2 regions of the Shewanella sp. 10N.286.52.C2 genome follow, and region 2 is predicted to be linked to the other one. Evidence: riboswitches for the same ligand, from Rfam matches in the RefSeq annotation. Region 2 holds a riboswitch; the other holds the start of a gene.
What was found. A riboswitch is a leader RNA that binds a small molecule or an ion and turns the genes downstream of it on or off. The one in region 2 is predicted to bind lysine.

Region 1 (3,430 bases), on a different contig from region 2:
CAATAAGAATGTGTGGGTTTTGCATGTCATTTACCTAAATTAAAAACAATTCGATTCTAGTCATGTTGCACTAGGGCTGTGGCGTTATATAGCTAAGAAAACGCCGATAATTTATAAATTCACGATAGGTGTTTATCTATGTCTGCCCTGAACAAAACACGCTTCATGACTAACTACAATATATAAACCAGTTTAAGGCACTAATATTTATCGCACTTCTATAAAAGAGTTATACGTGACGTAAATTTTGATCATAAAAAATCAATATTCAGATCGTATGCTGAGCTTGAGTAAGCTCACAACCTGTCAAAATATCTGTAAAACCGATGATTCATATAAACTAAGAGATTAAATTGCTGATTAAAGTTCCTTCGCAACCTAATTTTGTCCTACATTTATATTCAGTCTTTTAAAATGTAGAACACATTTTAAAAGCTTGAACACTTTACCAAGATTTAATTTCAGTAAATGTAGTCGCTTGTGTCACAACTTAGCGTTATGTAGCAAAATCTAGCTAGTGTGAGATATTGTACTCGTTTTAGGCATTTGTTAACAAATGAAATGTTAACAAATTTACGGGGAAGATTTGTTACAAAAATGCTTTTTGGTGTAAGCTTATGATTTTTAAGTCAAATATAATTATTGTTCTTGTGACTTACATCACACAGGGTGTTGGTCCAAGTCTTGGTTTGCTACACTGAATTGGTCTTAATTGAGAAAAATAAATGATGAATAATTCAATAGATAACCTTTGGTTTAAGTATCAAGGGACCCAATTTCTACTTACTCAGCGCCTTTCTTACGCTGTCCCCTTCGCCATTGTCACCGCCCATAATCCCTTAGGCAGCCAATTGAATCCGTGTCAAAACCGTTTGTTAGATAGGCGACTTCAACGGAAAATTCAGCAATTTAAAAGCCCCTATCGTTGCTTAATTGGCGCGGCGCCAGACTTATCTCATATGGAAAAAAGTTGGGCAGTCTTTATAGAAAAAGACCAAGCGTTAGCGTTAGGCCGAGAGTTTAAACAGCTCGCTATTTACTATGTTGATAATGGGGTGTTGTCATTACTTGCCTGTGGTGAAGCACCTGACAAGGAAGTGTTAATTGGCGAGTTTGGCCCACGAACGGTTTTAGTTAATGAATTACCTGATTTGCACGATGAATAACATGATCGGCGATTAAGTGACATTTGTATCAGTTATCGAGGATGTTTAATATCAGTAACTCCTTCTATAGGTACTTAGTTAAGTGCCTTTTTTTATTGTTATTTTTATATTTTTATTAGGGCAATGGCTATTTATATACTGTTGAAACTTGATTGTTAATATTGAAGCTTAATTGTGCAGTTTAGTTGAAGGTTTTAACTCAATAACCTCGAATTTACATTGAGGTTATTACTTTTTATTTTTTAATCACTATTGTTTTATATCACTTTTTTGTTTCAAATTATAAATAACAGCTTACATGATACTATTTTGAGCTCAGTGTCTCTATTTACGTATTGTGTTATTTGACGACTTTATGGCATATCCCAATTGACTTGAGTTGTTATTTATTGGTATTTTCATGCTCTTCCTGTGGGAAGAAACAGAAGAGGAGCGTTAGCTAGGTAGTAAGTTCGAGGAAAACCAATTCCTATGACAGCTTATGAGGGAGATTAGCGCCGAGGTACTGGTATGTTTGGTTGGCATTCGGTATCGGTCGTTTAGGTTGAATCCTAGCGATTGTCACCTATTTTTTGGTGGAGAGCTTCTGGTGAAAGATTGCTGTTTCCCTTCTTTAAGGGTGCGTTATCACTGCACCAGGCTCTTCGAACGAAGTAAGTTCGGAGTGTAATCATGTTTTTACGTATTAAATTTCAAGTTGTTCCAATACTGTGTACTCAGTTTATGTCTACTCAGTCCATGTCTACTGAAAGTATGTTTAGTCAAAGTTTGTCTGCTAAAACTTTGTCTACTAAAACTTTGTCTAGTAAAAGTTCGTCTGCGAATGTCGTGGAGGTATCAGCATGAGTTTAGTTGTTGCTAAGTTCGGTGGCACCTCAGTTGCTGATTTTGACGCCATGAACCGCTGTGCGGACATTATTTTAGCCAATGCCAATACCCGCGTCGTTGTTGTTAGTGCTTCTAGCGGTGTCACTAATTTACTGGTTGAGTTAACTCAAGCCAATGTGAACGACCAACGCCGCTTAAGTTTAGTCACTCAAATTGCTAAAATTCAATATGACATTGTTGATAAGCTGGCGCGTCCACAAGATGTAGCTGCTACGATTGATAAGCTATTAAGCAGAATGGCAGTGCTTAGTGATAAGTTAGTGCTCGATAGAAGCAAAGCCATCATTGATGAGCTGTTATCCATGGGTGAGCAATGTTCATCATTATTGTTCTCTGCGGTTATTCGCCAAAAAGGCACGCCATCAAGTTCATTTGATGTGCGCCAAGTATTAAGAACCGATAGCCATTTTGGTAAAGCAGAGCCGCAAATTGAGCAAATTGCGCTCCTAGGCGCTGAGCATTTACAGCCGTTATTGGCTCAGCAAGTGATCGTGACTCAAGGTTTTATTGGCGCTGATGAAGCAGGCAACACCACCACCTTAGGCCGTGGCGGCAGTGATTATTCAGCTGCGTTATTAGCTGAAGCCTTAAAAGCAGATGCGGTAGAGATTTGGACTGATGTGGCCGGAATTTATACCACTGACCCACGTTTAGCGCCTAATGCGAGACCTATCGCTGAAATTAGCTTTAATGAAGCGGCTGAGATGGCTACCTTTGGCGCTAAAGTATTACACCCTGCGACGATTTTACCGGCCGTGCGTCAACAAATTCAGGTGTTTGTTGGTTCCAGTAAAGCACCTGAACAAGGTGGAACTTGGATCCGTCATCAAGTAGAAGATGCCCCGGTTTATCGAGCTGTGGCTCTAAGACGCGATCAAACTTTATTAAACCTGCATAGCTTACAAATGCTCCATGCTCAGGGCTTTTTAGCGCACACCTTTGCCACGCTTGCTAAGCATAAAATTTCAGTTGATTTGATTACCACCTCAGAAGTTAATGTGTCACTAACGCTTGATAAAACCGGTTCTGACTCCAGCGGGCAGGGGTTATTAAGCGAGTCATTACTGCAAGAACTATCACAAAATTGCCGTGTAAGAGTGGAAGATAAATTAGCTTTAGTGGCGATTATTGGTAATCAAATAGCGTCAACAGCAGGTATTTGCAGCCGAGTTTTTGGGGTACTTGAACAGCATAATGTGCGCATGATTTGCCAAGGGGCTAGCCCACATAACTTATGTGTTCTCGTCGCTGAATCTGAAGCCGCAGATGTGGTTAACTCTCTGCACCAAAACTTATTTGAATAATAGCTAACGTGGCAGGTATGACATCAGTGAATTCAATTACAGAACAGGCTAACGATTATTCAGCCACCATGT
Region 2 (3,430 bases):
GCACTCACCATTGGCAGAAACAGTCATTCACTCACAGTGCTAATCGCTGCTTCTCTTCGCTAACAATAACTGCTGCATAAACAAAACATGTGAGCTTAAACCTTTGAGGTTCACTCTAGTGATTCGACTTAGATATTTAGCTTATATATACCACTTTATTATGCAGCCTTGATTTTAAAACATAAAAAATGCCGCTCATCTGAGCGGCATTTTCATACAAGTTAGCTATATCTAAAGTTCGCGATAAGCTTAAATCAAACCGAGTTAGCTTACGCTATTTAGTGATCAACTTCAGTCCAATAACGCTTAATACAAATAGCACACTACAGGTGACCAAGCCCATGGCCACTGACGCGGTAAAACCTAATACACCGTAGCCAATAATACTAATGACCGCCACGATTAACGCATAAGGTAATTGCGTCATTACGTGATCGATATGGTGACAACTCGCCCCCGTTGACGACAAGATAGTGGTATCTGAAATCGGTGAACAATGATCGCCAAATACTGCACCAGATAACACGGCTGCAAGCATAGGTAACATCATAGTGCTATCACTGCCCATCGCCATATCAGCTGCAATTGGCAACATGATACCGAAGGTACCCCAGCTGGTGCCGGTTGCAAATGCGGTTAGGCCTGCTAATAAAAATAATACTGCAGGTAGCATCGCAAATGGAATATTGCCTGTGGCTAAACTGGCCATGTATTTACCGGTTTCAAGGTTGCCAATAACCGTTGAAATCGTCCAAGCAAATAACAAAATATAAATGGCAGGTAGCATTGATTTAGCGCCAAGTTTGATGCCAGTGAACACCATAGGCAGAGCAATTTTTTGCTTCACAGTTAATACTAAGGTGACCGCTAACCCCACCAGTGAACCGTAAAATAGTGACGAGCTCACTTCAGTATTTTCAAATGCTCCTAAAATGCTAAAAGGTAAATCATTAGCTGATAATGCATCAGCGCCTGACGCCACCATGAAATAGAAGGTTGCCGCAACTAACACTAATATAGGTAAGAATAAGCCAATGATTTTACCGGTTTCCGCTTCTGGTAAATCGGCTGTGGCTCCTGGTGGTAAGCCTTTAGATTCGTCGAACAACTCACCCTTTTGGGCATTTTGTTCATGCTTACGCATTGGGCCAATATCTAAACCAAATAACGCCACACACACCAATAATAATAATGCAAAAATGGCATAAAAGTTCATTGGGATCATTTGCAGGAACACACTTAAATGCCCTGTATCAGCAAAGCCATGAGCCGTTAAAATCCCGCCGATCAGGGCGATAATGTACGCCCCCCAGCTTGAAACAGGCGAGATAACACAAATTGGTGCCGCTGTTGAATCCAATAAGTAGGCTAATTTAGCCCGTGAAATGTGGTAACGGTCGGTGATTGGACGTGCAATAGATCCCACCACAATACTGTTAAAGTAGTCATCAATAAACACTACAACACCAAGGAAGATAGTCATCAACTTGGCATCACGTTTATTGCGAATACGTTGATGAGCCCAATCAGCAAAGGCGCGAGCTGAACCACTTACCGTGATTAATGCCGTGATCATGCCCAAAATCACCAAGAAACCTAAAATTTGTAGGTTCCATGAATTGAGCGCGCCATCATCCCAAACTAGACCCGTGACGGTAGTCAGTAAATTTGAGGCTGCAGCGCTAACTGAAAAATCACCGAGTAAAAACACCCCGGTGATAATACCTAAGCCCAATGAAAGTAAGACTCGGCGAGTTAATACTGCGAGCAAAATAGCCACTACTGGTGGCAAAAGCGAGAGAGCCGAATCGGCGTAACTTGTTATCATCATTTCTTATAATTTCTTCGTTGAGTACGAATGGAGAATAACTGATAAGGCAAGTTTACGTTGAATACGTAAACGAAATTCTTTTCAGTAGCACTCCACAGTAATATCAATATCGTTGTCGATATATATTCTTCTACCCTTTCGGATAGAAATTACCATGACAGTGCAGTCCCTTTCGGTAACTGCCCCAATAAATGGTTTTGATAGAATCCATTTACTTCGGCACTAAATCCTTTCCGAATAAGTTATTGGCATCACCCAACTCACCCGTACTGATACTTAATGCACCTCTACTTATGCTAACAACAGAAAGGCTCTGTATATCAACACCCCATCATACAAACATAAGCAGTAGCATCATTGCCAGATAAAACTTGATTATCTTGTAATATATAACATCACAACTAAAACCGCGCACATTGACGCAGCACCAGTGTAACCTTTTATTAGCAAGGGTTCATATTTAACGCAGTGGTAATTTTTGCTCACTGATAGAACAGCACCGCAAATAACAACGCATTAGTATAAATTGGCAGCAACTATCTACGGAACATTAAAAAAGGCTTTTACCTCTCGGTAAAAGCCTTTTAGTGCCGTTTTTTATTAGTGGATATTAACTCACTAAAAAACTAGCGTAAGCCATAATCCTATTATAAAGAGCATTATTTAGGACTCTTATTTAGGGCTCTAATTAAGGACTATAGCAAATTAGTTAGCTCAGGGATCGCTTCAAACAAATCAGCTTCCAGACCATAATCTGCAACCTGGAAAATCGGCGCTTCAGGATCTTTGTTGATTGCCACAATGACTTTAGAGTCTTTCATACCAGCAAGATGCTGAATAGCCCCTGAGATACCTACAGCAATATACAGATCAGGTGCGACAATTTTACCAGTTTGACCTACTTGTAAATCATTCGGTACAAAGCCAGCATCAACAGCTGCGCGCGAAGCACCAACAGCAGCAGTTAATTTATCAGCAAGCGCTTCTAAAATAGCAAAGTTCTCACCACTGCCCATACCGCGGCCGCCGGAAACAATCACCCCAGCACTGCCAAGCTCAGGACGCTCTGATTCAGTTAATGTTTGCGAAACAAATTCTGCCGCTGCTGTGGCAACAAAATCAACCATAACCGCTTCTGCACTGCCGTCATTGGTTGCGGCATCAAAAGCACTGGTTCGTACTGTTAGCACTTTAACCGCATCTAAACTTTGCACTGTCGCTAATGCCGAGCCGGCATAAACAGGACGCACGAAGGTATCTGGGCTTACAACTTCAATCACTTCAGAAATTTGCGCCACATCTAATAACGCCGCGACTCGTGGCAGGGTATCTTTACCGACACTGCTAGCCGCAGAAATAATATGTTCGTAATCACCTGCAAGGTTAACCACTAACTGTGAAAGGTTTTCTGCTAGTTGCGCTTGATACACAGCATTATCAGCAACTAATACCTTGCTTACGCCTGTTAATGCTTGCGCTGCGGTAACTGCTGCAGCGCAATCACTACCAGCAACTAACACATGCACATCACCACCAATGGCAACCGCTGCGCTTACTGCTTTAGCGGTATCTAATTTTAAGCTTGCGTTATCATGTTCA

Region 1: another riboswitch for lysine. It lies ahead of lysC (lysine-sensitive aspartokinase 3); the one in region 2 lies ahead of BCU94_RS16505 (Na+/H+ antiporter NhaC family protein).

What each region holds. Positions count from the first base shown of each region.
Region 1 is NZ_MCTV01000001.1:124,101-127,530, reverse strand. Features, by position in the region: gene arcA (two-component system response regulator ArcA) at 1-25, opposite strand, end outside; gene BCU94_RS00495 (DUF3293 domain-containing protein) at 729-1,166, shown strand; lysine riboswitch at 1,584-1,760, shown strand; gene lysC (lysine-sensitive aspartokinase 3) at 2,009-3,358, shown strand; gene BCU94_RS00485 (succinylglutamate desuccinylase/aspartoacylase family protein) at 3,376-3,430, shown strand, end outside.
Region 2 is NZ_MCTV01000049.1:9,283-12,712, reverse strand. Features, by position in the region: gene BCU94_RS16505 (Na+/H+ antiporter NhaC family protein) at 275-1,831, opposite strand; lysine riboswitch at 1,909-2,129, opposite strand; gene BCU94_RS16500 (FAD-binding protein) at 2,527-3,430, opposite strand, start outside.